3 regions of the Ruegeria sp. YKSF070 genome follow, and region 3 is predicted to be linked to each of the others. Evidence: riboswitches for the same ligand, from Rfam matches in the RefSeq annotation. Region 3 holds a riboswitch; each other region holds the start of a gene.
The links. Region 3 has a riboswitch for cobalamin ahead of AC2FL1_RS18565 (hypothetical protein). Riboswitches for the same ligand answer to the same signal wherever they lie in the genome.

Region 1 (9,317 bases), on a different contig from region 3:
GGGCGGTCATATTGGTGACGCACCCGCGCACCCACCGCCTGCACCAAGAGGCGCATGGGCTTGCCCGAAACGGCGGCATAGCCCTTGACGCGCAGGATGTTCAACTCGTTGGCCAGCCGCTCGATCCGCGCGACCAGTTCGGCCGGGTCGGATTGTTCGGGCAGTTCCACCACGATGCTTTCGAAATCGTCGTGCTCGTGGTCGTCATGGCCGTCATGATGGCTGGGACGAGCGTCCATGTCGTCCTCGGCGGCGGCGCCAAGGCCCAGGATGACGCGCACATCCACGGCGCCCTCGGCCACTTCGACCACCGGCAGCGGGCGGGGGGCCTCGGCCGCGATCACCTCGCGCGCGCGGGTCACGCCGTCGGGCCCGGCCAGATCGGGCTTGGTCAGCAGGATGATATCGGCACAGCTGATCTGATCCTCGAACACCTCGGACAGGGGCGTTTCATGGTCGATTGAGTCGTCGGCCAGCCGCTGGGCATCCACCGCCGCCACATTGGGCGCGAACCGGCCCGCTGCAACCGCCTCGGCATCGGCCAGCGCGATGACGCCATCCACGGTGATCTTGGACCGGATATCGGGCCAGTCGAACGCCTTCAAGAGCGGCTTCGGTAGCGCCAGGCCCGAGGTTTCGATCAGGATGTGATCGGGGCGCGGCTCCAGCGCCATCAGCGCCTCGATGGTGGGGATGAAATCATCGGCCACGGTGCAGCAGATGCAGCCATTGGCCAGTTCCATGATGTTTTCCGCCGGGCATTCCGGGATGGCGCAGCTTTTCAGGATCTCGCCATCGACCCCCACATCGCCGAATTCGTTGACGACCACGGCCAGCCGCTTGCCTTGCGGGTTCTGCATCAGGTGGCGGATCAGCGTGGTCTTGCCCGAACCGAGAAAGCCGGTGATCACGGTAACGGGGAGTTTTTCAAGGGTGCTCATGGCTCAGGCTCCGATCGGGGGGATGCGCGCGGCGCAGTTCTTGCGGAAATGGACGGGACGCTCGCGCCAGGGGACAAGCCCGTCAGCGGTGGCGTGATATTTGGTGACGCCCTCGACGATGGTGGCCACGTCATCGGCCTCGTTGAGGTTCTCATAAACAAAGGTCCAGCGCGTCGGGCCGCCGCGCAACACGATCGAGCAACCCTGATCGCAATTGGACAGGCATTCGACCGGCCTCACGATGACCCCTTCGGGCAGCGCGGCGGCGCTCAGCGCGCGGTGGAGCAGCGCGCCGGGGCGCTGGGCATCGTCTTCGACCGGTAATCCACGGCGGCAGGTGGTACAGACCAACAGCTCGACCGGAGCGTGTTCGCTCATCTCTCTCATCCCCCCAGGGTCCAGTCATGGGGGACGGGGCATGCACGGGTCGGCCCTTCTGGCCCCAGACCCGTCACCGGAAACACCCCGTCCGGTTGCAGTTCGTGTGCTGGCAGGTCTCCCGGCTTGCGGATGTCAGGGTCTTGCCCTGTCGGGCGTCCCGCCTTCCCGGCCAATTGGCCAGTGGCTTGGGCACCCTCTCCGGTCACGGTCGCGGGGGCGGCTGCGCTTGACGGCTGCCCGGGACCAGTTCCCGGAACCGCTGGCGCATTCCCTTTTCATCCGGTTTCCCGGACACCAACAGGGCGGACATGCGGCATGGGCAGGGGCCTTGTCAAGCGCGCTTGGCGGTGCGTCTGAGGGGGCAGGGGAAAAGCGACCTCTGACGTTCAGCCAGCGGCATCCGCCGCCAGCCGCGCACGCAGCCAGTCGAGGTAGAGCTGCGCCGGGGCACCGGGCGGGGCGGCACGTTCGGGGCGGACCAGATAATGCGCCTGCGAAAAGGGAATCGGAGGTCCCGCCAGCCGCAGCGGTGCGCCCTGGGCGATGGCGCCCTGGGCAAAGCGCGTCAGCACGATCGCCAGCCCGGCCCCCGCCATCACCAGTTGCAGCGCCGCGACGGTGGTATCGACCGAATAAAGGCTGCCGCCGGTTGGAGCGGACAGGTCCTGCGCCGCGAACCAGCGTGGCCAGTTGTCCTCGTATCCCAGGATGTGGATCAGCTGATGCGCCTGCAGCGCCGACGGTGGCTGCACCGGTTCTCCGGCCCGCACAACCGGCACGATGGTCTCATCGCAGAGCTTTTCGGTCACCAACCCTGCCCAGTCGCCACGCCCCAGCCTGATGTCCACATCCACGCTGCCCACCGCCGGGCCGTCATCCCAGATGTTCGAGACCAGTCGCACGGCAATACCGGGATGGTCGGCGGCAAAATCCGGCAGGGTGGCGGCGAGCCAGTAGGCGGCCGAGGAAATCGGCGCACGCAGCCGCAGGATGCCGCGCCGGGCCGGACCGAATAGGCTAGAGGTCGACAGCGCCACATCCGCCAGCGCCTGCCGCACCGCCAGCGCATAGCTGCGCCCCAACTCGGTCAACCCCAGCCGCCGGGCCGCACGGGTAAAAAGGGGCTCTCCCAACTCGGCTTCTAGCGAGCGGATATGCAGGGATACGGCGGTCTGGGTCAGCCCCAGTTCGCGCGCGGCCTCGGTGAAGTTCAGATGACGGGCGGCGGCCTCGAACGTCCGCAGCCAGACCGGGTTGGGCAGGCGGGCCATCTCAGAAAAGATCCGGGCCGAGGACCGGGGCGGGGCCCAGAAAATTCAAATTTTCTGGGACAAAATTTCCGTGGAAATTTTGTCGGTTGCGCGGGTTCGACATGTATCACAAAAAAAATCATGGCATTTTGACATTCTTTATTCGTTTCTCTTGGTTAAATCCAGCTTTCATACTGCGCGCGAACCATGGCCCCGGCAGGACCGGCAAGGGAGGACGCAATGAAAGTAGGCTTTATCGGACTGGGCAATGTGGGTGGCAAGCTCTCGGGCTCGCTGCTGCGCAATGGCATCGATTTGACGGTGCATGATCTCAACCCCGATCTGGTGGCGGGTTTCGTCTCGCGCGGCGCCAAGGCGGCCGAAGGGCCGGCGCAGATGATGCGTGATTGCGACGCGGTGATCACCTGTCTGCCTTCGCCCGCCGCCAGCGCCGCGGTGATGGCGGAGATGCTGCCCGAGGTCGGACCCGGCAAGATCTGGATGGAAATGTCCACCACCGACGAGGCCGAGGTCAAACGACTGGGCGAACAGGTGATCGCGCGCGGCGGTGCCGCTGTCGACTGCCCGGTTTCGGGTGGCTGTCACCGGGCCGATACCGGCAATATCTCGATTTTCGCGGGCTGCGACCGGGCCACGTTCGAGCGCATCCTGCCCTTCCTGACCGTGATGGGGCGGCGTATCCTGCATACTGGCCCGCTGGGCAGCGCCTCGGTTCTGAAGGTGATGACCAACTATCTGGCCACCGCAAACCTGCTGACCTGCTGCGAGGCGCTGGTGACGATGAAGGCCGCCGGCATGGATCTGAACACCACCTACGAGGCAATCAAGATCAGTTCGGGCACCTCTTTTGTGCACGAGACCGAAAGCCAGGTGATCCTGAATGGCAGCCGCGACATCAACTTCACAATGGACTTGGTGAAAAAGGATATCGGCCTGTTCCAGTCGATAGCCGACCGCACCGGCGTGCCGCTGGAGATCTCGCCGCTGATGATCAGCATCTTCGAGGACGGGATCGCCCGCTATGGCATGCGGGCCCAGTCCGACGACATCATCCGCCGTCTGGAGGAAGCGACCGGTCTCGACATCACCGCGCCGGGCTTTCCGCCCGAGATGGTGGATGACGAACCCGAAGAGCCCGGTTACGAGGTGGTTCCGCAGGGGCTCGCGCGCGCGTCAGGCTAGGCGCGACACCCCGCCGCGCAGTGGCCGCTTTTGGTTTGGCTATCCTGCGCGGCAGGAGGTGATGCATGGACATGTTGCAATTGCTGACCGACCTGCATCTGGAGGCAGAGCGGCAGGGGCCAGGTGATGTCGACCATACTCGTCTGGCCCTGCGCTTGGCCGGGCTGGCCGGGCGCACGGGTCTGGACATCGCCGATATTGGTTGTGGCACAGGTGCTGCCAGCTTGGTGTTGGCCGAAGAACTGGATGCGCGGATCACTGCGGTGGATCTGCTGCCTGCCTTTCTGGCCGAGCTAGATCGGCGCGCTGCTCGCGCAGGCCTGATGGACCGCATCGACACGCTTGCCGCGTCGATGGAGGAGCTGCCCTTTGCCAATGCGTCGTTGGATGTGATCTGGTCCGAGGGGGCGATCTACAACGTCGGGTTCGAGGCTGGGTTGCTTGCCTGGCGGCGCTTCTTGCGCCCGGGCGGCATTCTGGCGGTGTCGGAACTGACCTGGCTGACCAACGACCGTCCCGCCGATCTGAGTGCGCATTGGGCGCGGGAATATCCGCAGGTTGCCACCGCTGGCGAGAAAATAGCGCAGATCGAGGCAGCGGGATACGGGTTGCGAGGCTATTTTCCGCTTCCGCCCGCCTGTTGGCTCGCGGCCTATTACGAGCCTATGGAGGCGCGGTTTGCCGGTTTTCTGAAGCGGCACGCAGACTCGGCCGAAGCAAAGGAGATCGTTGCAGCCGAACGCGCAGAGATCGCGCTCTATCGCGCGCATTCGGCGCATGTCAGCTATGGTTTCTATATCGCGCAGAAACTGCCCTGAGCGGCAGGCGGCGCGTCGCGCCGCCCCCTGTCCCGATCAGATCTGTTCCACCTTGACGCTGTCGCTTAGCACAAAGGCCAGATAGCCCTTGATCCGCTCCATCGCTGGCAGCGGGTCCTCATAGGTCCAGACCGCGTCCTTGGTCACAGACGAGCGGTTGACGATGGAGTAATAGCTGGCGTCGCCCTTGTGCGGGCAATGGGTGGTCTTGTCGCTGCGGTCCAGGAAGGCCATGGCGATATCGGCGCGCGGGAAATAGATCACCGGAGGCAGTTCGCCCTCGCTCAGTTCCAGCGCGTTGCTGCTTTCGCCCAGGATGGCACCGCCCGACCGGACGCTCCATTTGCCCGGCGCCTTGCGGATGGTGATGTGATCGCTCATGTTCCGTTTCCTTCCCCGTATCTCGTATCTCGTATTCTTCGGTCCGGCGGCGAGTGTTGCCCCGCCGGTGTAACAGCCGCGTGTCAAAGCGGCGCGGTTGCGGCATCCAACCACATCCGCGTCTCGGCGCCCAGACGTGGACCGATCTTTGCCGCGACGTCGGCATGATAGGTGTTCAGCCAATCGCGTTCCTCAACCGTCAGCATCTCCGCGACGATCAGCCGCCGATCAATCGGGACATAGGTCAGAGTGCGCCAATCCAACATGGCGCGCTCTGCGTCGCCACCGGGCAGGGGGGCGGCCTCTTGCACCACCACCAGGTTCTCGATGCGGATGCCGAATGCGCCCTCGCGATAGTATCCCGGCTCGTTCGACAGGATCATGCCCGGTTCCAGCGGCACGTGGCTGACCCGCGCCAGCCGCTGCGGCCCCTCATGCACGCTCAGATACGCACCGACGCCGTGCCCGACCCCGTGGTTGAAATCCTGCCCCGCCAGCCACAGCGGCAGGCGCGCCACGCATTCGATATCGCGCCCCGCCAGCCCCACCGGCCAGCGCAGCATGGACATGGCGATCATGCCTTTCAGGACCCGCGTGAAACAGGCTTTCTCCTCGTCCCCCACGGTGCCGATGGCGATGGTGCGGGTGATGTCGGTGGTCCCGTCCAGATACTGGCCGCCGCTGTCCAGCACCAGAAGATGCCCGTCCTCCAGACGGCTGTTGGTCTCCTCGGTCACTCGGTAATGCATGATCGCACCATTGGGCCCGGTGCCCGCGATGGTCTCAAAGCTGATATCCTGTAAGCCGTTATCGCGGCGGCGACAGGTCTCCAACTGGCGAACCACCTGCGTTTCGGTCAGGCTGCCGGGCTCTTGCCCATCCAGCCAGGCCAGCAGCTCCACCATCGCGGCGCCGTCGCGCAGATGTGCCTCGGCAGCACCCGCGATCTCGGCGGCGTTCTTGCGGGCCTTGGGCAGGGCGCAGGGGTCACCCCCCTTGGTCAGCCGGTGTCCTAGCCGATCTGCGACAATCTGCGGTACCGTGGTCAGGTCCACCCGCACCGGACCTGCCAGTGCCTCTACCTCATCGAGGAACGCATCCGGTTCGTGCTGCGTCACCAACGGCCCCAGATGCTCCTCCAGACCGGTCAGCTTGACTGCTGCCATGAACAAGTCGACCCGCCCGTCATCATGCAGGATGGCAAAACCATGTGCCACCGGGTTGCGCGGAATATCCGCGCCGCGAATGTTCAAGAGCCACATGATCGAATCCGGCAGGGTGATCACCGCCGCCTTTTGGCCGGCGTTGCGCAGGTCCTCGGCCAGTCGCGTCGCCTTGTCGGCGGCGGTTTCACCCGCGAATTCCAGCGGATGCACCTTGACCGGTTCCATCGGAGGGCAGGGCTGATCCGGCCAGATCCGATCCACCAGGTTGTCGCAGCGCACCAGTTCGATCCCGCTGCCCTTCAACTCGCTCACCGCGGTGCGGATCTGACCGGCTGCATGCAGCCAGGGATCGAAGCCCACACGCCCGCCCTGCGGCAACTGCTTCTTGAGCCAGTCGGTCAGGCTCACATCGGGCCAGGGAACGGGTGTGAAGACATCAGCCACCTGCGCCTTGACCTGAGTGCGATAGCGCCCGTCGATGAACACGCCCGCCGCATCCTTGAGCGCGGCGCAGAACCCGGCCGAGCCGGTAAAGCCGGTGAGCCAGGCCAGACGCTCGTCATGGGCGGCGACATATTCGCCCTGATGCGCATCCGCGCGCGGCACCAGGAACCCGCTCAGACCTTCGGCCTCGATCTCGGCGCGCAGGCGCTCCAGCCGCGGTGGCCCCTGTTCCGGGCGGGCGGTCACCTCGAAGCTCTGGTACATGCTGCGCCTCCGTGTCGTTGTTGCCGCGAAAGGTGCGGCGTGGAACCGGAAATGTCCAGCACCTCCGCGACGCTCTTGTGATGCGCGCGACTTGGCCTATCATGCCGGCATGATCCGTTTGCCTGCCCTGATTGTCCTTGCCAGCCTTGCCCTGCCGCTTGCCGCGCAGGAGGAAAAGCGGCCAACACCCGAGATCGCCCGCCGCAATGCGGCCGACGCGATCGGCAAGAAGCTTGCAGATCCGGCAAATCCCGGACAAGCGCGGGTCTCGCGGCTTGTCAAGCAAGGCGATACGATCAAGCTTTGCGCCACGTCGGATGCCCGCAATGCCCGAGGTACCTATATCGGTCGCGACTATTGGGAGGTCACGCTCAGCGCGGATGGCGAGACCGTATTGAGGACCCGGAACGTTACCGGCCTGTTGTCCCACTGTTATGGGGCCGATTACAAACCCTTCAGGGAAATGCTGGGCGAGTGACCCCTTGGGCGGGCGACCGTTCCCGTTCCCCAAGGAAACCCAACAAGGTCGATTGATACTCGTCCCAGACCGCATTGCCCGGTATCGGGATGTGGTTGGCGGTTTCCAGCACCATCAGTTCGGCCCCTGGAATGCCGGCCGCCAGTTTCTGTGCCTCGGACAGCGGATGCACATTGTCATGCCGGGCATGGATGATCAGGGTCGGGCATCGCACCTGGGGCAACAGCGGCAACAGCGAGACATCGTGGATCGCCGCCCGAACCTTCAGCATGGTCTCGCGCGACGAAGCATTGATCATGTTGCGCGCCATGTCGTGGATCGCCTCCAGCGGACCTTCGGGAAAATAGCTCAGCATCATCGCCGAGACGAAACTGATCTCCTGCGCGGTCCAGCCCTCGGTAACCAGCGATTGCATCACGTCGGATTTCAGCTCAGGGTTCCGCCGCCCGCGCCCCTCGGCATAGCCTCCGACAATGGCCAGCCTGCTGACCCGCTCGGGGTACTTGACCGCAAAGCGCAGCACCGACAGAACACCGCCGGATTCGCTGTACAGCGCGAACCGCTCGAACCCCGCCGCATCCGCTGCCAGCTTCAGGTTCTCGGCCAGGCTATCGAACGAGAATTCCTCCAGAGCCCGGTCCGACCGCCCGAACCCGATCGGATCGAAGCGCAGCAGGCTGTGGCGCTCCGAGATCGCATCGAACATCGCCCGTTCCGAGGGCGTGTTCCACTCAGCCTCCAGATCGGTCGTGTTGTAGCCGCCGCGCACCACCGGCGGGCCAGCCCCGGTGACCGTATAGGCCAGCGATTTCCCCTCCGCCGTGCGCGTATAACGGATGCGCTGGACCGTGGGGGCAGGCCGGGGCGAGACAGCTGAGGGGGTGTCCGCCGCCACCTTGGCCACGAATTTCAACCCCCGACGGGTGACCGTCTGAATGATGCGCTGCGCCTTGCCGTCATCACCCACCGCCTTGCGCGCGGCCGCGATACGGGCGCTGATCGCGCTCTCTGACACGATCCGCCCGTCCCAGACCTCGGCCAAGATCTCGTCTCGGGTCACCACACGACCGGGATTGCTCGCCAACAGGTGCAAGAGGTCAAAGACCTGCGGTTCAACGGCAATTTCTTCGGCGTCCCTAACAAGCGTCAACTCGTCGGTATCCAGCAGGCAGTTGGCGAAAGCATAGCGCATGGCGGTCTAGCCCACCCCCGCCGCAAGGAACCGGGTCAGCGTTTCCAGGTAGGTGTCATAGGCCGCATTGCCCTGCCAGGGAATGTGATTGGCGCACTCGAGCACCACGATTTCCGCATCCGCGATGCCAGCGGCCAGCTTGCGGGCCTCGGACAGCGGATGAACCGCATCGTGGCGGGAATGCAGGATCAGCGTCGGGCAAGTGATCCGTGGCAGGAACTCCAGACTTGAATGATGGTTGATCACGTCGCGGTGGCGCAAGTCATGGTCCTTGGTCGCCGCGTCCAGCATCATCCGGGCATAGGCCCGGACGGAGTCCAGTGGCCCTTCGGGCTGATATGCCAGCAGGAAGGCTTCGAAAAAGGTGCTATCCGACCGCGACCGCGCGGTTTGCAACATGGCTTGCAAGGGTTCGGCCTCCTTGCCATCCGCATTGTCGCGCACCGCGCGCCCTTCGGCATAGGCGCCCATCATGGCCAGACGAGTTACGCGTTCAGGGTGATGCGCTGCAATGTAAAGGCCCTGAGAACAACCACCGGATTGGGAATAGAGCGCGAACCGGTCGAGCCCCAGCGCGTCGGCCAGGCACAGGACATCTTCGGCCTGCTCATCAATCGTGGAACGATCGGACCGGGGGTCGGATTGCCCCGAACCAATGGCGTCGAACCGGATCAGCGCGTTCTGGCGTGACAAGGCTTCGAAGCGGTGACGTTCGAAAGGCAGCCGCCACTCAGCTGCAATATCCGAACGTGTTTGGCCGAGCAGGATCACAGGAGGGCCGGCACCCGAAACCGAATAG
Region 2 (9,317 bases), on a different contig from region 3:
CATGTGGCGGCGCATCTGCCTGTCGGCGTGCAGCTGACCGGGGCGCTTTGCCGTCCCGGGCGGGATCAGGCCGCGCGCGCGGCGCTGGGCGTGCCGGTGGCGCAAGCCTTGCAGGGCCTGCCCGGGCGGCCTGATCTGCTGGTCGATTGCGCAGGGCATTCCGGGTTGCGCGCCCATGGGGTGGCGGCGCTGGGCGCGGGGGTCGAGGTGCTGACCGTCTCGGTCGGTGCATTGGCCGATGCGGTCTTTTGTGCCGAGTTGGAGGCTGCCGCCCGCGCCGGTGGCACGCGACTCTGCCTGGCCTCGGGCGCGATCGGGGCGCTGGACGCGTTGGCGGCGGCGGCGATGGGCACGGGCTTGCAGGTCACCTATACCGGGCGCAAACCGCCGCAGGGTTGGCGCGGCAGCCGCGCCGAGAAGGTGCTGGATCTGGACGCGCTAACCGCACCCGCCACCCATTTCACCGGCACCGCGCGCGCGGCGGCGCAAGCCTATCCCAAGAATGCCAATGTGGCCGCCGCCGTGGCGCTTGCCGGGGCCGGGCTGGACGCCACCCGGGCCGAGCTGATCGCCGATCCGGGCGCTACCGCCAATATCCACGAGATCGCGGCCGAAGGCGCTTTTGGCCGGTTCCGGTTTCAGATCGAGGGGTTGCCGCTGCCGAGCAATCCACGTTCCTCGGCGCTGACCGCGCTCAGCCTGCTGGCGGCGCTGCGACAGCGCGGCGCGGCGATCCGGCTATCGCTTTGACCGATAGCCACGCTTCGTGATATCGCGAAACCCATGAACCGCACCCAGATCCGCATCGTCGAGCGTGTATTGACCCGGCTCAAGCTGAAACAGCTGCGCCTGCTGGTCGCCGTGGGCGAGCGGCATTCGATCCTGCACGCGGCGCAGGCGCTGAACATGTCCCAACCCGCCGCAACAAAGCTGATCAAGGATCTGGAGCTGGATTTCGACGTGCAGCTGTTCGACCGCACCAATCGCGGCATGGTGCCCACCGTGTTCGGGGCGGCCCTGATCCGGCATGGCAAGCTGATCCTGGCGCAGATTTCCCATGCCGCCCAAGAGCTTGACGATCTGAACGAGGGCAATGGCGGGCGCGTGGTGGTGGGTACGCTGCTGGCCGCCTCGGCCGAGTTTCTGCCCCGCGTGCTGACCCGGCTTCTGACCGACAAGCCGGGGCTGGTGGTGAAACTGGTCGAGGGCACCAACGAGGTGCTGATGCCGGCGCTGCGCTCGGGCGATGTCGATCTGGTGGTCGGGCGCTTGCCGATGCACCGGCACCGGGCCGAGATCGTGCAGGAACGGCTGTTCGACGAAGAGGTGATCTGTGTCGCCCGGAGCGACCATCCGGTGCATCGCCACGCAGCGCCCGTGCTGACCGACCTGATGGAATACCCCTGGATCCTGCCACCGGCGGAAACCACGTTGCGCCGCCAGCTGGATCAGGTCTTTGTCGATCTGGGCGGCGGCGCGCCACCCTATGCGGTGGAATCGGTCTCTTACCTGGCCAACCGGGGTCTGTTGCTGGGGTCGGACATGCTGGCGGTGATGCCCGCGCATGTGCCGCGCCACGATATCAGCGCGGGGGCGCTGGCGCGGGTCGACTGGCCGGTGCCGATCCCGATCGGGCCGGTGGGTGTGTCGATGCGCAAATCCGCCAGCCTGTCGCCCTCGGTCGCCGGCGTGCTGGATGCGCTGCGGGTTGAGGCCGCGCAAATGACGCGTTGAGCTTGCCTCGGTGGACCCGATGCGCCACATCTGCGGCACCGATCAAGGAGACACCATGAGCGACATGCGCCTTTCCCTTTGCTCCAGCTGTCAGGACGACCGGGACCGTGACCAAGGGGCCGAGCGTGCCGCCGTGGCCGAGGCGCTGGCGCGCGCCGGGCTGAGCGGGAGGGTGGAGCTGGTGGAGCATGCCTGTTTCGGCGCCTGCGCCACCCCGGTGGCGCTGGCCCTTCAGGGGCCGGGGCGGGCCAGCTATGTGTTCTCGGATCTCGACGTGGTGGCGGATGCCGACGATATCGCCGCCACCTGCCGTGTCTATCTGGATAGCCCCGGAGGCTGGATTTCCGATGCCCGTCCCTGCGGACGGTTGCGGGAATGCCTGCTGGCGCGGATTCCGGCCTATTCCACCTGAACCGTGACCACGGCCTCGACCGGGGTGCCATCGACCATCAGCGGGCTGTGGCTGTTGGCGTTCAGCGAGACCTTCACCTCGACCGGGCCTTTGGGCAGGTCGGGGATATGCATCCATTCGCCATAGAGCCGGGCCAGTTTCACGCCGTTGACATAAACATGAGCATGGCCTTCGCCCGGCACGTCACTGGCCGAGGCATTTTCGGGGGCAAAGCGGAAATTCTGCGGGCTTACATGCAGGTTCCAACCCGACATCGGATCACGGGTCAGTGCTACGGACACACCGGGTGCGTCGGGGCCAGCGGGCAGATGGGTGGCCTGGGCGTGGTCGTGGCCGCCTTGCGCCACGTCATGGGCGCCATGCTGGGCCGTGTCGCCATGATCATGACCGTCAAAGGTAACGCCATAGGCCGCCGCGGTTACGAAACCGGCACCGCCACCAAAGACAAGGCCGATGGCGAACAGAGCGAGAGAGCGGGACATATCAGTCTCCTAGCAAAGAAAAACCCCGCCGGATGGGTCCGGCGGGGCATATGGGCTGGCGGATCAGGCGTGCGCTTCGGCGCGCTTGCTCTCGGTCTGCCAGAAGTAACCCGCGAAGCCACCCAGCAGCACCCAGGCCGCCATCCCGACACCAAAGGCGCGGGCGGCAAACAGCGCGCCCAGCTCGGTGGGGACCGGGCCGGCAAAGCTGTCAGGCTCGGGCGCGCCGATCAGATGCGGCGCCATCAACAGCAGCGCGGCGGCGCCATAGGCCATCAGGTTGCCACCGAAGGCGATCAGCCACATGGCGATGCCTGCCGCGGCTACGGTCGCGGTCCACCAGATCTGGCGGGCGGTGATATCTGTATAGGACACACCGGGCACCTCGGGCGCCAGCGACAGGCCGGGCGCGAAGTGAAAGGTGATGAACCCGGCCAGCCCCCAAAGCAGACCGGCGCGCGCGGTCACCGCATGGCCCATCCCCTCGGCCACCGACATCAGGGCAACCATGACAACTGCATAGCCGGTATAGGTCAGCATCGCAAAAACGACCGTGAGCGCATCGCGCATCGGATCGGCGAACATACCGGGCAGGTCGGGCTGGGCACTTACCGCCTCGGCGCCGAAATGAACCAGTTCGCCGGATTCATACAACTCGGCATGCAGCAACACGGGCTGCACGAACAGAAACTGCAGCAAGGCGGCAATCAGCCCTGCTGCAGCGCCAGCGAACAACGCGCTGGTCAGAATGCGACTGAACATGGTTCAGTGGCAGGGAAAGCCGGTTGCGTGGCGCACGTCGTGGGCGGCGTCATGCAGTGCGGATGCCTGCACATGGCCCGCCAGGGTCACGATGCCCAGGCCCAGGATTACGGCGAACAGGGCCGGAAGGATCGCGGAACCGGTGGCCGATGCCTTGAGAGTTTTGGTCGTCATGTCATTTCCTCCTTGCCGCCGCACCCGACGGCCGGTGTTTCATTACCTGTCTGGCAGGTCTCCTGGCTCGCGGGTCGGTGCCTCTGTTCGCCTTCCCCCCGGAGCGAACCCGGGAGTGGCTGGTTGAACAGCGGCTCACCGCTTACAGTCGCGGGGGCGGCTTTGGCTTGAACCGGCGGGCGGTCGCACCAAATTCCCTCTTAGCATCCGGATTGCTCCGGCAGGACCAGACCCCTCCATTTAGCCGCGAACGCGCGCCCGGCGCAATCGTCATTTGCGACCTTTCCGGTCAGTTTCCGCGCTTTTTCAAAAGATAGATATCCATGATCCAGCCATGATCGGCCCGCGCGCGGGCACGGGTTTCGACGATTTCTCCCGCCACCGCGGCCAATGGACCCGCCACCAGAATCTGTTCCTCCATACCCACATAGGCGCCCCACCAGATGTGGTAATCGGACATATCCAAGGCCTGGAACGAGCATTCGCCGTCCAGCATCACGGCCGCGGTATCCACGGCGGGGGGCCAGCCTTCGTCGCGCAGGCGCCGCCCGGTTGTGACCAGAAACGGTGCGCCTAATTCGTTGATCGGAATGCCATGTGCCGCCGTCAGGGCCTGAAGCGCCGTGATGCCGGGAATCACCCGCACCTTGGGTTGCGGATCGAGCCGTGCCGCGATTCGCAGCGAACTGTCATAAAGCGACGGGTCTCCCCAGATCAGCAACGCCACCCGCGCCGCGCCGGGGTGGTCCTCCATCGCCGCCTGCCAGCGCAGGGCGATTGCATCGTGCCAGTCGTCGACGCCCTTCAGATACCCGTCGTCAGCCCGGCGCGCGGGGATGTCGAAATAGGCGATCTGCGGCGGGGTGTCGGTGGCGTCAGTGATGATGCGCTCGCGCAGCCCGGCCAGATCGGATTTCCCCGCCCCCTTGCGCGGGATCAGGATCAGATCGGCGGCGCGAATGGCGGCGATGCCTTCGCGGGTGACATGGTCGGGATTGCCAGTGCCGATTCCGATCAGGAGTAGCTCAACCATCGCCGAACTCCGCCAGCGGACCATAAAGGATCAGGGCAGGGGCGGTGCCCACCTCCTCTGCCAGCCGCTCGGCCAGTTCGCCCATGGTGGCGCGTGTCAGGCGCTGTTCAGGGGTCGAGACGCTTTCGGCCATCAACGCAGGCGTCGTACGCGGCAGGCCATGCGCTTCGAGCGCGTCGAGCAGCAACGGAAAGGTGCGCTTGCCCATGAACACGACCGTGGTGGCCTGAGCATCCGCGAGTGCGGGCAGGTTCAGGTCGGGGGGCAATTGCCCGCTGACGTCATGGCCGGTGACGAATTGCACCCGCCGCGCGGTCAGCCGTCGGGTCAGCGGGATGCCCGCCGCCGCCGCCGCCGCCACCGCCGAGGGGATGCCGGGGATGATCTCGTATCCGATCCCGGCCGCGCGCAGCGCGACCAGTTCCTCCTCCAGCCGGCCAAAGAGACCGCCATCGCCGGATTTCAGCCGCACGACGTGGGCGCCGGTCTGCGCATAATCCACCAGCAGGCGGCTCACATGGTCCTGCTTGGGCGAGGCGCGGCCCGCCCGCTTGCCCACCCCCACCAGATCGGCATCCGCGCGCGCATGGGTCAGGATCGGACCGCTCGACAGATCGTCGAACAGCACCGCGTCTGCCTTGCCCAGCCGGTCCACAGCTTTCAGCGTCAACAGGTCCGGGTCGCCCGGCCCCGAGCCGACGAAGGAGACAAAACCGCTCATGATCCCGCCTCTGCGATCAGGTGAAAGAAGGTGCCGGTGACATTCCCGCGCACGGACCCGGTTTGCGGCCCCTCGACGCCTTCGGCATCGAAAACACGGGCCAGCGGCGCGTCGGGCTGTTCCAGGATCGAGGAATAGTGGAACTCGTGCCCGCGCAGGGTGGCACCGGTACCATAGCCGGGCAGGGGCCCCAGCAATTCGGCCCGGCGATAGCCCAGGTTGAACTTGCGCTTGTCATACGAGGTGACGAGGCCCAACAGACCCGCCATCCGGTGGCGGGTGCCGTCCTTGTCGATCAGCGCCTCACCCAATGCCATGTAGCCGCCGCATTCGCCATGCACGGGCCGGGTTTCGGCATGTCGTCTCAGCCCCGCGCGAAAGGTATTGGCGGCGGCGAGTGTGCCCGCATGCAGTTCGGGATAGCCGCCGGGCAGCCAGACCAGATCGGCATCGGGCGCGGGGGCCTCGTCGGCCAGCGGTGAAAACGGCAGGATCTCGGCGCCACCCGCGCGCCAGCCTTCCAGGAGATGCGGATAGGTGAAGGAAAACGCTGCATCCCGCGCCAGCGCGATGCGCTGGGCCGGGGGCGGCGGCAGCGGTGCCGAGGAAAGCCCTGCAGGGCTTGAAGAGGCGGCGGCCCGGATCGAGTCCAGGTCGACATGTTCGCGCAGGAATGCGGCATAGCCCGCGATGGCGGCCTCCAGGTCGGGATGTTCCACCGCCTGAATGAGGCCCAGATGCCGCTCGGGCAGGGTCAGGTCGCCACGCCGGGGCAGCACGCCCAGCACCGGCAGGCCCGCGCGCTCCATGCCCAGCCGGGTCAGCCGCTCGTGCCGGGGGCTGGCACAGCGGTTCAGGATCACCCCGGCAAAGGGCAGGTCGGGATTGTACATCCGGAATCCCAGCGCCGTGGCCGCCGCCGATTGCGCCTGTCCACCCACATCGAGGACCAGCACCACCGGCCAGCCCATCCTGAGCGCGGTCTCGGCGCTCGAACCGTGGCCGGTCTCGCCGGGTTTGGCGACACCGTCGAACAGGCCCATCGACCCTTCGGCTACCACGATATCGGCGCCAGCCGCCTGCGCGGCAACGGCACCCAGCAGCCGCTCGCCCATCGCCCAGCTGTCGAGGTTGAACGAGGCCCGCCCCGCCGCCGCTAGGTGAAAGGCAGGGTCGATATAATCGGGTCCGCTCTTGAAGGGCTGCACCACCAGCCCGTCTTCGGCCAGCGCGCGCAACAGCCCCAGCATGACAGTGGTCTTGCCGGTGCCCGAGGCCGGGGCCGAGATCATCAGGCCGGGGGGGTTAGTCATCGCCATGGCTCCAGCTCGACCACGGGCTGTCGGCGCTTTGCGGCCGGTAACGGCGGTCGTATTCGCGGGAATAGAGGCAGCTTTCGTCAAACCCCTCACCCTTCAGAACCGGTCCCACCAGGATCAGCGCGGTGCGCGAGATGCTTTCGTCCAGCGACTCTTTCAGCGTCTCCAGCGTGGCGCGGATGATCCGTTCGTCGGGCCAGCTGGCGCGATAGACCACCGCCACCGGGCAATCGGCGCCGTAGTGCGGGGTCAAATCGGCGACCACCTTGTCCAGATTGCCGATCGACAGGTGGATGGCCAGCGTGGCACCGGTGCGGGCGAAGTTCTCCAGGCTCTCGCCCTCGGGCATCGACGAGGCGCGACCGGGCGTGCGGGTCAGCACCACCGATTGCCCCAGACCCGGCAGGGTCAGCTCGGTCCCCAGCGCGGCAGCAGCGGCCGCGAACGACGGTACGCCGGGTGTAACGCTGACCGGGATGCCCATCTGTTTCAGCCGCCGGATCTGCTCGCCCATGGCCGACCAGACCGACAGATCACCCGAATGCAGCCGCGCCACATCCTGCCCGGCCTTATGCGCGGCCTCGATCTCGGCCATGATCTGATCCAGATCCATCGGCGCGGTGTTGACGATCCTTGCCCCCTCGGGGCAATGGCTCAGGATCTCCTCGGGCACCAGCGACCCGGCATAAAGGCAGACCGGGCAGGAGGCGATGATATCGCGGCCACGCAGGGTGAGCAGGTCGGCAGCGCCCGGTCCGGCGCCGATGAAATGTACGGTCATGTCTGGTCTCCGATGGCGAGGGCGCAGGTGGCGCGCCGGTCGTCCGATATCTGTCTTGGGGTGATCAGCCGCGCGCCCGGCCCGGCGGCGACCAGCGCCGCGGCCTCGGCCACGCTGCCGGTGCCATAGCTGGCGCGGCTTTGCGGCGAGCAGGTGAGGGTGCGCTGCCCGGCAAGCTCGCTCGCCGGAATAAGGTGCAAGGGCAGCGCCAGCTCTGCCGCCAGCGCCTCCAGCGCCGGGTGCCCGGCCTTGTCGGCAACGGTGGCGAGCGCGGCCACCGCCTGTCCGGCGGCGGCCTTGTCATAGGCTGCGCGCAGGCTGGCCGCCTCTGCCGTGGTGGTAAAGCCCAGTCCCGCGACGATCATAGCGTCACGCTCCACTGCACCACCGGATAGGCCGATTTCCAGCCCCGGCGCGGCCCCAGCGGGGCGGCTTGCGCCAGTTCGACCCGCAGCAGCTCGCCGCCCTTGTCGGCCTGCCAGAGGGCCAGCAAAGCCTCGCTTTCCAGCGTCACTGCATTGGCGACAAGCCGGGTGCCGGCGGGCAGTTCGGCAAAGAGCCATTCCAGCAGTGCCGTGCTGAGACCGCCGCCGATGAACACCGCGTGGGGCCGCGCAAGGCTGCCCAGCACCTCGGGCGCGCTGCCCTCGACCACGCGCAGGTGGTCTTGCCCCAGGGCGTCGGCATTGGCGCGGATGCGCGCGGCGCGGTCGGCGCGGGGCTCAATGGTGGTGGCGCTCAGCGTTGGATCGCTCATCAACCATTCGATCCCGATCGAGCCGGTGCCGCCGCCGATGTCCCACAGGTGCTCGCCCCGCTGCGGCGCCAGCGCCGAAAGCGTCAGCGCCCGCACCGGGCGCTTGGTGATCTGCCCGTCGGTCTCGAAGATCGCGTCGGGCCTGCCGCTTGCCTTGGAGATCGCCCGACCTTCACCCGCCACTGCGACGCCGACACAGACGGGGTGGGCGAAATCGCCCGCTTGCGCCTCGGCCAGCGACAGGGTTTGCAGGCGCTCGCGCGGGCCCGCCAGCGCCTCCATCACATGCAGGCGGCTGGCGGCAAAGCCGGTCTGATCCAAGTAGCGCGACAGTTCGGATACCGCCGCACCGTCGCGCAGCAGGATCAGCGCGCGCAGGCCGGATGCCAGATAGGGCCGCAGCCGGGTCAGCGGTGCGGCATGCAGACCCAGGGTGAGGGTCTTCTCCAGCGGCCAGCCCAGCCGCGCCGCTGCCAGCGAAAAGGTCGAGACTCCGGGCAACGCGCGCCATTCGCCCGCATCGAAATGCCGGGCGATGACGGCACCCGCGCCAAACCAGAACGGATCGCCCGAAGCTAGCACCGCGACACGGCGCCCGCGCAGCCCGGAGAGAATCTCCAAGCCGTCAGAATACGGGACTGGCCATGCGATGCGCTCCTGCGGCCCCTCGGGCAGCAGCGACAGGTGCCGGGGCGGCGCCATGATCACCTCGGCCGCGTCCAGGGCTTGACGGCTTGCGGGCGGCAGGCCATCCAGTCCATCCTCGCCCATGCCGATCACGCTCAGCCACGGAGCATCAGACATGTCGCACCTCCTGATCCTGGGCGGTACCACCGAAGCGAACGCGTTGGCGCGCGCCGTGGCCGAGACGGGCCTGCGCGCGACCTATTCCTACGCCGGCCGGGTCGAGGCGCCGCGCGAGCAGCCGATCCCGGTGCGGGTCGGCGGATTCGGCGGCGTGGCCGGTCTGGTGGAATTTGTCCACAGCAACAGCGTAACGCATGTTATTGATGCTACGCATCCTTTTGCTGCGCAAATGAGTGCCAACGCCTGCGCTGCCTGCGCCCAAACGGACACGCCCTTGGCCGCGCTGACGCGGCCCGCCTGGCAGTCCGGAGACGGGGACAACTGGCACCGCGTCC
Region 3 (9,317 bases):
CCTCGTTCTATGGTCTGCTGGCTGCCGAGCGGATCGGGCGCCCGTTCGACCCGGCCCTGGCCAACCCGCCCGCAACGCCCCCCTGGCGCGAGGCGGCATTCATGTCCTCCAGCGTGCTTGAGGCCGGGCTGCTGTTGCTGCGTGCCGGAGAGCGGGATCTGGCCGAGCGGTTCCTGACCCATCTGGCCGAGAGTCTCGACCCGGTACAGGCGACGCAGCTGGCCGAGATGGCGCTGGAGATGCAGGAACCGCATCTGTCGGTGATGATCGCCAAGCGAAAAGCGCAAGAGGGGGTGGTGCTGACCGGCGCCTATTACCCGTTGCATCCGGTCGGGCGGCTGAACCTGCCGATGGCGCCCGAAATGACGCTGGCCATTGCACGCCGTGAAAGCGAGTTCGACCCGGTGGTGATCTCGGGTGCGGGCGCGCGCGGCCTGATGCAGGTGATGCCCGCGACGGCGCGGCTGGTGGCCGATACGCTGGGCATTCTGGGTGGGCACTCTACCGACAGCCTGACGTCCAATTGGGAGTATAACGCCAAGCTGGGCGCCAATTACCTGGCTGAACTGGCCGGAGAGTTCGACGGCAATGTGGTGATGATGGCGGCGGGCTATAATGCTGGCCCCAATCGTCCGATCAGCTGGATGGAGCGGTTTGGCGATCCGCGCAGCGGCACCCCCGATATCGTTGACTGGATCGAACATATCCCGTTCGAGGAGACCCGCAATTACATCATGCGGGTGACCGAGAGCCTGCCTGTCTATCGTGCGCGCCTTGGCAAGGAACCGCTGCCGTTGCCGTTTTCCGCTGAACTAGCGGGATCGACTTTGCGCGCGTTCGCGCCACAGGGTGAATAGGCCAGCGGCCACGATCAGCGCGGCGCCGATGATGACGGCGCTGCGCAGGGTCTCGCCAAACACGGTGATACCCAGGATCGCGGTCCACATCAGGTGGAAATAGGCAAAGGGTTGCACCGCGCTTGCCTCGGCCATCTCGTAGCATTTGATCAACAGCCAGTGCCCGGTGGCGCCGCTGACACAGAGCAGCGCCATCCAGCGCCAGTCGGCGGCATTCATCGGCTCCCAGAACCACAGGCCAATGGCGGTCATGGCCACGGCGCCCGATACGCCGGTCCAGAAGAAGCTGGTGGCGGTGCTGTCCTGCCGGGCGGCATAGCGGGTCAGCAGACCATAGAGCGCGAACATCAGGGCCGAAATCAGCGGCACCACGGCCCAGGGGTTGAACACGCCCATGCCCGGCTGAAGGATGATCAGCACGCCGATCAACCCGACCCCGATGGCCGCCCAACGCCGCCAGCCGACCTTTTCGCCCAATACCGGGCCGGACAGGGCCGCCACCAGAAGCGGGTAGCAGATGAACACCGCCATGCTCTCGATCAGGCCCAGAACGGTAAAGCCGAATACCGCCACGCAGATCTCGCCCGCCAGCAGCAGCCCGCGAAAAATCTGCAGGCCCGGCTGCGCAGTGCGGGTTGCGGCGCGTAATCCGCCACGGGACCGGGCCGCCAGCGCAATCACGAAAGCGGCAAAGAACCAATATCGGATCATCACCACCATATAGGTGTTGTAGCTTGACGCGAGGTGGCGCGAGATACCGTCCTGAAGTGCGAACACGACCGTGGCGGCCAGCATCAGCGCGATACCGGCGGGAATATTGTTCTGCTGTACCCGCCCTGTCGCCTGTGTCATGGCCGTACCCCTTGCGTCATGTGCCGTTTGCGGCCGTATCCCGGCACCCGCGTCACGGCAAACCCGGCCGCCTCCAGCCCGCGCCGCACAAAGCCTGCTGCCGTGTATGTGGCAACCGTGCCGCCCGGTGCTGTCCGGTTTGCGACATGTGCCAGCAAATCCGCTTGCCAAAGCTCGGGATTCTTGGCGGGGGAGAAGCCGTCGAGGAACCAGGCATCGGCCCGTCCCGTCCATTCCGGCAGGGTCTGGCGCGCATCGCCCTGCACCACATCCAGTTGCAGTGTGCCCAGATCGCAAGGCGCTCCGGTCCAGACCTGCAGAAACCTTTCGACCCAGAGGGCAAGCTCGGGGAAGGCGGCCAGCGCCCGGGCCATGTCGTCATGCGTCATTGGATAGGCTTCGAAACTGGTAAAGCGCAGCGGGCCGGTCATGCCTGTGCTTTCCCAGGCGGCCCAGGCGGTCAGCATGTTGAGCCCGGTGCCAAAACCCAGCTCGGCGATATGAAAGCCCGGTCTGAACCGCTCTGGCAGGCTGTTGCCCGCCAGAAACACATGCCGCGTCTCGGCCAGACCGTTTTCAAGCGAGAAATAGGGATCGTCGAACCGGTCCGAGACCGGTATCCGGTCCTCGGTCCAGCTGAGTTTCGCTTGCTGGTCAACCATGCGAATATCCCCTACGAAATCGGCGCGACACTGGCGAAAGGGACGGGCGATGGCAATGGCCGATGTGACGATACGCGGCGCGGGGATCTTCGGCCTTTCCATCGCATGGGCATGCGTCTTGCGCGGGGCGCGGGTGCAGGTGGTCGACCCGTTCGGGCCGGGGGCAGGGTCGTCGGGCGGCTTGGTCGGCGCGCTGGCCCCGCATGTGCCGGAGAACTGGAATGCCAAGAAAGCGTTCCAGTTTGACAGCCTGATGATGGCCGAAGGGTTCTGGGCTGGAGTAGAGGCGGCGGGCGGCGTGTCGCCCGGCTATGGCCGCACCGGGCGCATCCAGCCGCTGTCGGATGATCGTGCCGTGGCGTTGGCACAGGAACGGGCGGTAAACGCCCGTACCCTGTGGCAGGGGCGGGCCGAATGGCGGGTCTGCCCGGTTGGCGAGATGGGCGGCTGGTGCCCGCCTTCACCCACTGGGCTGGTGGTGCAGGATACGCTCAGCGCCCGCATGCATCCACGTCGCGCCTGTGCCGCGCTGGTCGCGGCGCTGGCGGTGCGCGGAGTCGAGGTGCTGATCGAGGCGCCCGACCGGGGGCGGGTGATTCACGCCACCGGCATCGCCGGGCTGGAAGAGTTGAACCGCGGGTGGGGTCGCATCGTGGGCAGTGGGGTCAAGGGCCAGGCGGCGCTGGTGCGCTTCGATGCCGGGCGACAGGCGCCGCAGCTTTTTGCCGATACGGTGCATATCGTGCCCCACGCGGATGGCACGCTGGCAATCGGCTCCACCTCGGAACGCGATTACGATGACCCGAACGGCACCGATGCGGCACTGGACACGGTTCTGGACCGCGCAATGCAGGCGGTGCCGCTATTGCACGGGGCCGAGGTGATCGAGCGCTGGGCGGGCGTGCGCCCCCGCTCGCGCTCGCGCGCGCCGATGCTGGGGGCGCATCCGCTCTATCCCGGCCAGTTCATCGCCAATGGCGGGTTCAAGATCGGCTTCGGCATGGCGCCCAAAGTGGCCCAGGTCATGGCCGATCTGGTACTGGAAGGGCGCGACAGCATCCCCGAGGATTTCCGCCCGGAGGCTTCGCTGTGAACCTCGCTCCCTACCGGGTCGCACCGGACAGCCCGCAGATTGGCGTGGTCCTGTCCCTGATCCGTGACAGCTTTGCCTTCATGGATGGCCGGATCGACCCGCCCTCGTCAATGCATCGTCTGACTGAAGAAACAGTCGCGGATCATGCGGCGCGGCACGAAATCTGGGCACTGGGAACACCCCCGCTGGCGGTGGTGTTCCTGACGGTCAAACCCGGGCGGCTCTATCTCGGCAAGCTTGCGGTGGACGCTGAATTACGAGGGCAAGGGCTGGCCCGCCGACTGGTGGCTCAGGCCGAGACCCGCGCCCGCGCGCTGGGCCTGCCGGTTGTCGAGCTGGAAACTCGGGTGGAACTGGTGGAGAACCACGCCGCCTTTACTCGGCTTGGTTTTGTCCAGACCGGAGAGACCGCACATCCCGGTTACGATCGGCCCACCTCGATCACCATGCAGAAGAAGCTCGTCTGAAGCGCGTCGACGATCGCCACGGACGCGCCGAGAATTTTCGTCGAAAATTCTCGGCGCTCCGCGTTCGAGAGGCGGCGCTCAGCTGTCCTCGAACGGATCCCATTCATCCTCGACCTCGGGCAGCGCCTCGGTCACCACCTTGGCAGCGCGCTGTTCGGGGGTCTCGATATGGGTGATCCGCGCCTTGGGAAACTGTGCCAGCACCGCCTGCACCAGCGGATGTTCGCGGGCCTTCTCCTCCAGCGCGTATTTCTCGGCGTTGCGCACCTCGTCGATGGTCTTGTCGCCGCCCTGCGCCACCACGCTCACCGCCCAGCGATTGCCGGTCCAGCGTTGCAGCGCACTGCCCAGCCGCTGCGCCAGATCGGTGGGGGCGCGCTCGGTGGGTTGAAACTCGATCCGGCCCGGCTGATAGCTGACCAATCGCAGGTCCATCTCGATATCCGCCAACAGCTTGCCGTCGCGATTGGCGCGGATCAGTTCGACCACATGCTCGAATGTGGGAAACCGCGCCAATGCCGTTTGCGCATCCTGCGCCAGCGCCGCAACAGGCCCGCCGCCACCGCTGCGCGGGGCGGGTACATAGCTGGCGCTCACCCCGTTGGCGGAGGGCGCGCCCTGACCGCCGCGCACCCCGCCGCCGGGGTTCGGCGGCGGTGGCGCGTCCTGCAACCGTTTGATCAGCTCTTCGGGGCTGGGCAGATCGGCCACATGGGTCAGCCGGATCACCGCCATCTCGGCGGCCATCATCGCATTGGGAGCGGCTGCAACCTCTTCCAGCGCTTTCAGCAGCATCTGCCACATCCGGGTCAGCACTCGCATCGGCAGCGCATCCGCCATCTGCTGGCCGCGCGCCCGCTCGTCGGGCGAAACGGTCGGATCCTCGGCGGCATCGGGCGTGATCTTGACCACCGACACCCAATGGGTGATCTCGGCCAGATCGCGCAGCACTGCCATCGGGTCGGCGCCTTCGGCATATTGAGCGCCAAGCTCGGTCAGTGCCGCGCCCGCATCGCCGCGCAGGATCATGTCCATCAGGTCCAGCACCCGTCCCCGGTCGGCCAGTCCCAGCATCGCCCGAACCTGCTCGGCGCTGGTCTCGCCCGCGCCATGGCTGATCGCCTGGTCCAGGAGAGAGGTCGCATCTCGCGCCGACCCTTCCGCGGCGCGCACGATCAGCGCCAGCGCGTCTTCGGCGATCTGCGCCCCCTCGGCATCGGCGATCCGGCGCATCAGCGCGATCATGTCCTCGGGCTCAATCCGGCGCAGGTCAAACCGCTGGCAGCGGCTCAGCACTGTCACCGGCACCTTGCGGATCTCGGTCGTGGCAAAGATGAATTTCACATGCGCCGGCGGCTCCTCCAGCGTCTTGAGCAGCGCGTTGAAGGCGCTGGTCGACAGCATGTGAACCTCGTCGATGATATAGATCTTGTAACGCGCGCTGGCGGCGCGATAGCGCACGCTGTCGATGATCTCGCGGATGTCGTTCACGCCGGTGCGGCTGGCGGCGTCCATCTCCATCACATCGACATGGCGGCCTTCCATGATGGCCACGCAATGCTCGCATGTCCCGCAAGGTTCGGTGGTCGGCCCGCCATTTCCATCCGGGCCAATACAGTTCATTCCCTTGGCGATGATCCTCGCGGTGGTCGTCTTGCCGGTGCCCCGGATGCCGGTCATGATGAACGCTTGCGCGATCCGGTCGGCGGCAAAGGCATTTTTAAGCGTCCGCACCATCGAATCCTGCCCGACCAGATCGGCAAAGGTTTCGGGCCGGTACTTGCGGGCCAGCACCTGATAGGGGGTCGGAGAGGCGTCGGACATTGGCTGCTTTCGTCGGGGCTGGATTCTGGTTCTGCAGACGGTACTGGGCAGAGGGGCGAAGGTCCACCGCCTGTGTGATTGTTTCAGGGGTGGAACAGGATTGGGTTGGAAATGGCGGGTGCGTTCCCCTGTCTCGAGGTTGATGCAGACGGGTACAGGGGTATACGAATCTGTTCCGTCGAGTCCCTTCCCGTTGGAGGTAACGCCGTTCGGGACGATTACACGATTGCAAGTGGCGCGGGCGACGATGCGATATCCGACAATTTCGGCTCTAATCTGATTAACGGACAGCAGGGCGACGACTTCATCGTTTCGGTGGACGATCGCGGCGACCTGGGTACGGCGGACACCGTCAAGGGTGGCGTCGGGCGCGATACCCTGGTCGTGGATGAGGGGGACCTGGTCACCACCGGGGGTGGGGCCGACCAGGTGGTGATCGAGAATTATAGCGGCGTTGCGGATGGCTATGACGTTGTCACGATCACCGATTTCGATACGGCACGAGATGTCCTGACCCTGAAGGGCGAAGCTTTGCTGCTGCGTCCCGGCTCCGTTGGAGAGACACGGGTCAGCGTGCAAGAGCTTGATGACGAGACCGGGACCATGGTCCCGATCAACGGCATTCCGGTGGCACATCTGATCGGCGCTCAGGGCGTGACCCGGGATCAGATTCGCGTGTATATAGACAACCGCTGACCCGCGTCGCGGCGCTGTTTGATCTGTTCACGGGTATCTTGTCTTGCGATAACGCCGCGTTAAAGGCCATTCTACCCTTGGGGTCAGGATCGCCACGCCCCGTGGCAATGGTCGGTCGGGAAGGGATACCGCAGATGGCGCAGCTGGTTCTCTATGCGCTGCAAGTCGGCGGCGGCACATTGGCGATCTGCCAGTTGCCGGGACGGTCGGGCGATTATTCCGGCGATGTCGATCTGATCGGGTCCTGGGCGCCCGGGCTGGTGATCTCGATGACGACCGAGGTCGAGATGCTGCAGCACGGTGCGCGCAATTTTGGTGCTGATATCCAGAGTCGCGCCTGCCGCTGGGCTCATCTGCCGGTCGATGATTTCGGAGTGCCTGGCCGTGATGCCGAGATCAAATGGAAGGCGATCAGCAAATCGGCCCGGCATGCTCTGCACGGCGGCGGGCGCGTATTGATCCATTGCAAGGGTGGCTGTGGCCGGTCGGGCATGGCGGCGTTGCGCCTGATGATCGAGACGGGCGAAGAGCCCAAGGCGGCGCTTGCGCATTTGCGGTCGGTCCGCCCCTGCGCGGTGGAAACCGACGCCCAGATGGACTGGGCGCTGGCTGGGCGTGCTATCCGGGACTGATCCTTCAGGCCGTTGCTTGCGCTGGCGCAGCAGAGTGGACGCAGCGGGGCCGGGCCTCGGCCATGGCGCATGGTACCGGGCCCGGCCCGGCGGCAAATCCCGCTCCGTCGGGCGCCATCAGCGCATCGGCAAAGCGATTCAGATGCGACAGGGCGGTGTCTTCGTCGACGCCGCAGAACACGCGGATCCGGCTGTGCGAGGCGGCGTAGCGGGCCATGCAACCTGCTCCACACGGGGGCATCTCGCAATGCCCCTCTATCGCGAAACCTGCATCGGTCATCGGTTCAGCCTGACGCAGCGCGCGGGCGAGGTTCTCGGCCAATGCCGACAGCGCCGGGCAAGGCCTGCCGGTTCGGCGACAGAGCGTTGCGGCAAATTCATGCGTTCTTGTAGTCCAGATCATCCTGCGCCCTCCGCGCGGTGGAACAGGGTGTCGGGGACCGGCCGACCAGGGCCAAGGCATCCCGTCCGGACACCCCGCCCGGGTTCGAGTTACGGTTGCGATGGCAGGTCTCCTGACTTGCGGGTCCAGGCTTTGCCGGCCTTCCCGGCCCGGGGGCCAGTGGCATTTCGGCATCGCTCACCGCTTACAGTTGCGGGGGCAGTCTCGGCATTGGTCCTCTGTCGCCAGGGGGCCGCACCGTGTTCCCTTTTCATCCCGGCGCATGTGTCACCGAGAACCATCGCCTTAGCGGTAGCGGGTGTTGCGGGCCGGAGTCAAGCCGGGTGTTCGTGCCGTGTTTTTCCCCATGCGGCGGGATGCTAGTATCGGTATCGAGTAGTCAGGCTGAAGAAGGGTGTCGGCATGCGGTTGAGAGGAGTACGCGGCAGCAGGCATGTCGAGGATCGTCGCGGGCGACGTGGCGGTGGCATGGCCATCGGCGGGCGCGGGCTGGGTATCGGCGGGGTTCTGCTGCTCTTGGTTATCGGCGCTTTCACCGGCATCGACGTCACCCCGTTCCTGACCGAACGGCCGGGCCCGAGCCAGAGCACACCCAAGGAACTGACCGCCGAAGAGCGGCAGGCGGGCGAATTCGTCTCGCGCGTATTGGCCACGACCGAGGATGTCTGGGGCACCGTGTTCCGCGACCAACTGGGCCGTGACTACATCCCGCCGACGCTGGTGCTGTTCTCTCAGGTGACGTCCAGCCCCTGTGGCGGCGCCTCAGGCGCGACCGGACCATTCTACTGCCCCGCCGATCAAAAGGCCTATCTCGACACCGATTTCTTTGCCACGCTGGCGCGGCGGTTGCAGGCGGGTGGCGATTTCGCCGCCGCCTATGTAATCGCACACGAAGTGGGCCATCACGTGCAGAACCAGTTGGGCATTCTCGGTCAGGTGGATCAGGCCCGCCGGCAATCCTCGCAGGTCGAGGCCAACGCGCTGACCGTGCGGCTGGAATTGCAGGCCGATTGCCTGTCGGGTGTCTGGGCGCGCTCGGTCCAGGGCCTGATGGAACGCGGCGATCTGGATGAAGCGCTGAACGCCGCCCGGATGATCGGCGACGACCGGCTGCAACGGCAGGCGGGCCGGGTGCCGCAACCGCATACCTTTACGCACGGCACGTCGGCGCAGCGGGCATCCTGGTTCGATCGCGGCTATAAAAGTGGCCGGGTCGCAAGCTGCGACACGTTCAACACCAACAGGCTCTAATCCGCGCGCGGCAGCATCTCGGGCAAACGGCGCAGCACGTCCGAGGATTGCCGGGCGCGGGCCAGCATCCAGCCGCCTTGCAGCAGGATGAACATGGTCTCGGCGATCTTTTGCGGATCGGTTAGCCCAAAGCGTCTGGCATGATGCGCGCCCTCGGTAATCCAGCCTTCGAACAGGTGGCGGGCATGGGCGCGAAACGCGGCGTTGTCCGGGCCTTCGAACAGGGTCGACGAGATCGGGCAGCCATCCCATTGGCCTGACTTGTCAAAGAGCTTCGCGACCTTGCCGCACAGCACCTGCATCCCGTCATGGAAACTGTCGGCCGGTTCGAACGAGGCCGCGATCAGCCGCAGCATCTCGTCCGAGGCCCAGGTGGCCGAGGCCAGTGCCAGGTCGGATTTCCCATTGGGAAAGTGGTGATAGAGCGAGCCCTTGGGCGCCTCTGCCTCGGCCAGCAGTTCGGACAATCCAACGCCATGATACCCCCGGCGCTGGAACAGCTGGGCGGCGGTGCGGATCAGGCGATCTTTGGTCGGAAGTGGACGTTGGGTCATGTGCCGAGGATATTGACAGCTCTGGA

Region 1: another riboswitch for cobalamin. It lies ahead of AC2FL1_RS08445 (DUF1636 family protein); the one in region 3 lies ahead of AC2FL1_RS18565 (hypothetical protein).
Region 2: another riboswitch for cobalamin. It lies ahead of AC2FL1_RS08375 (CbtB domain-containing protein); the one in region 3 lies ahead of AC2FL1_RS18565 (hypothetical protein).

Annotation. Positions count from the first base shown of each region.
Region 1 is NZ_JBXWRD010000011.1:60,169-69,485, forward strand. Features, by position in the region: gene cobW (cobalamin biosynthesis protein CobW) at 1-941, opposite strand, end outside; gene AC2FL1_RS08445 (DUF1636 family protein) at 945-1,319, opposite strand; cobalamin riboswitch at 1,414-1,636, opposite strand; gene AC2FL1_RS08450 (LysR substrate-binding domain-containing protein) at 1,709-2,593, opposite strand; gene AC2FL1_RS08455 (NAD(P)-dependent oxidoreductase) at 2,813-3,775, shown strand; gene AC2FL1_RS08460 (class I SAM-dependent methyltransferase) at 3,841-4,593, shown strand; gene AC2FL1_RS08465 (DUF427 domain-containing protein) at 4,630-4,974, opposite strand; gene AC2FL1_RS08470 (aminopeptidase P family protein) at 5,058-6,848, opposite strand; gene AC2FL1_RS08475 (hypothetical protein) at 6,958-7,326, shown strand; gene AC2FL1_RS08480 (alpha/beta hydrolase) at 7,304-8,518, opposite strand; gene AC2FL1_RS08485 (alpha/beta hydrolase) at 8,525-9,317, opposite strand, start outside.
Region 2 is NZ_JBXWRD010000011.1:43,822-53,138, forward strand. Features, by position in the region: gene AC2FL1_RS08350 (aspartate dehydrogenase) at 1-750, shown strand, start outside; gene AC2FL1_RS08355 (LysR substrate-binding domain-containing protein) at 784-1,734, shown strand; gene AC2FL1_RS08360 (DUF1636 family protein) at 1,790-2,146, shown strand; gene AC2FL1_RS08365 (hypothetical protein) at 2,134-2,628, opposite strand; gene AC2FL1_RS08370 (CbtA family protein) at 2,692-3,390, opposite strand; gene AC2FL1_RS08375 (CbtB domain-containing protein) at 3,394-3,564, opposite strand; cobalamin riboswitch at 3,600-3,810, opposite strand; gene cobF (precorrin-6A synthase (deacetylating)) at 3,854-4,597, opposite strand; gene cobA (uroporphyrinogen-III C-methyltransferase) at 4,590-5,318, opposite strand; gene AC2FL1_RS08390 (cobyrinic acid a,c-diamide synthase CobB) at 5,315-6,637, opposite strand; gene cobM (precorrin-4 C(11)-methyltransferase) at 6,624-7,418, opposite strand; gene AC2FL1_RS08400 (cobalamin biosynthesis protein) at 7,415-7,783, opposite strand; gene cbiE (precorrin-6y C5,15-methyltransferase (decarboxylating) subunit CbiE) at 7,780-8,979, opposite strand; gene AC2FL1_RS08410 (cobalt-precorrin-6A reductase) at 8,978-9,317, shown strand, end outside.
Region 3 is NZ_JBXWRD010000045.1:18,878-28,194, forward strand. Features, by position in the region: gene AC2FL1_RS18525 (lytic transglycosylase domain-containing protein) at 1-857, shown strand, start outside; gene AC2FL1_RS18530 (DMT family transporter) at 813-1,709, opposite strand; gene mnmC2 (tRNA (5-methylaminomethyl-2-thiouridine)(34)-methyltransferase MnmC2) at 1,706-2,371, opposite strand; gene AC2FL1_RS18540 (NAD(P)/FAD-dependent oxidoreductase) at 2,421-3,464, shown strand; gene AC2FL1_RS18545 (GNAT family N-acetyltransferase) at 3,461-3,931, shown strand; gene AC2FL1_RS18550 (DNA polymerase III subunit gamma/tau) at 4,010-5,779, opposite strand; gene AC2FL1_RS18555 (hypothetical protein) at 5,867-6,451, shown strand; gene AC2FL1_RS18560 (protein-tyrosine phosphatase family protein) at 6,586-7,083, shown strand; gene AC2FL1_RS18565 (hypothetical protein) at 7,088-7,486, opposite strand; cobalamin riboswitch at 7,572-7,783, opposite strand; gene ypfJ (KPN_02809 family neutral zinc metallopeptidase) at 7,889-8,737, shown strand; gene AC2FL1_RS18575 (TetR/AcrR family transcriptional regulator) at 8,734-9,291, opposite strand.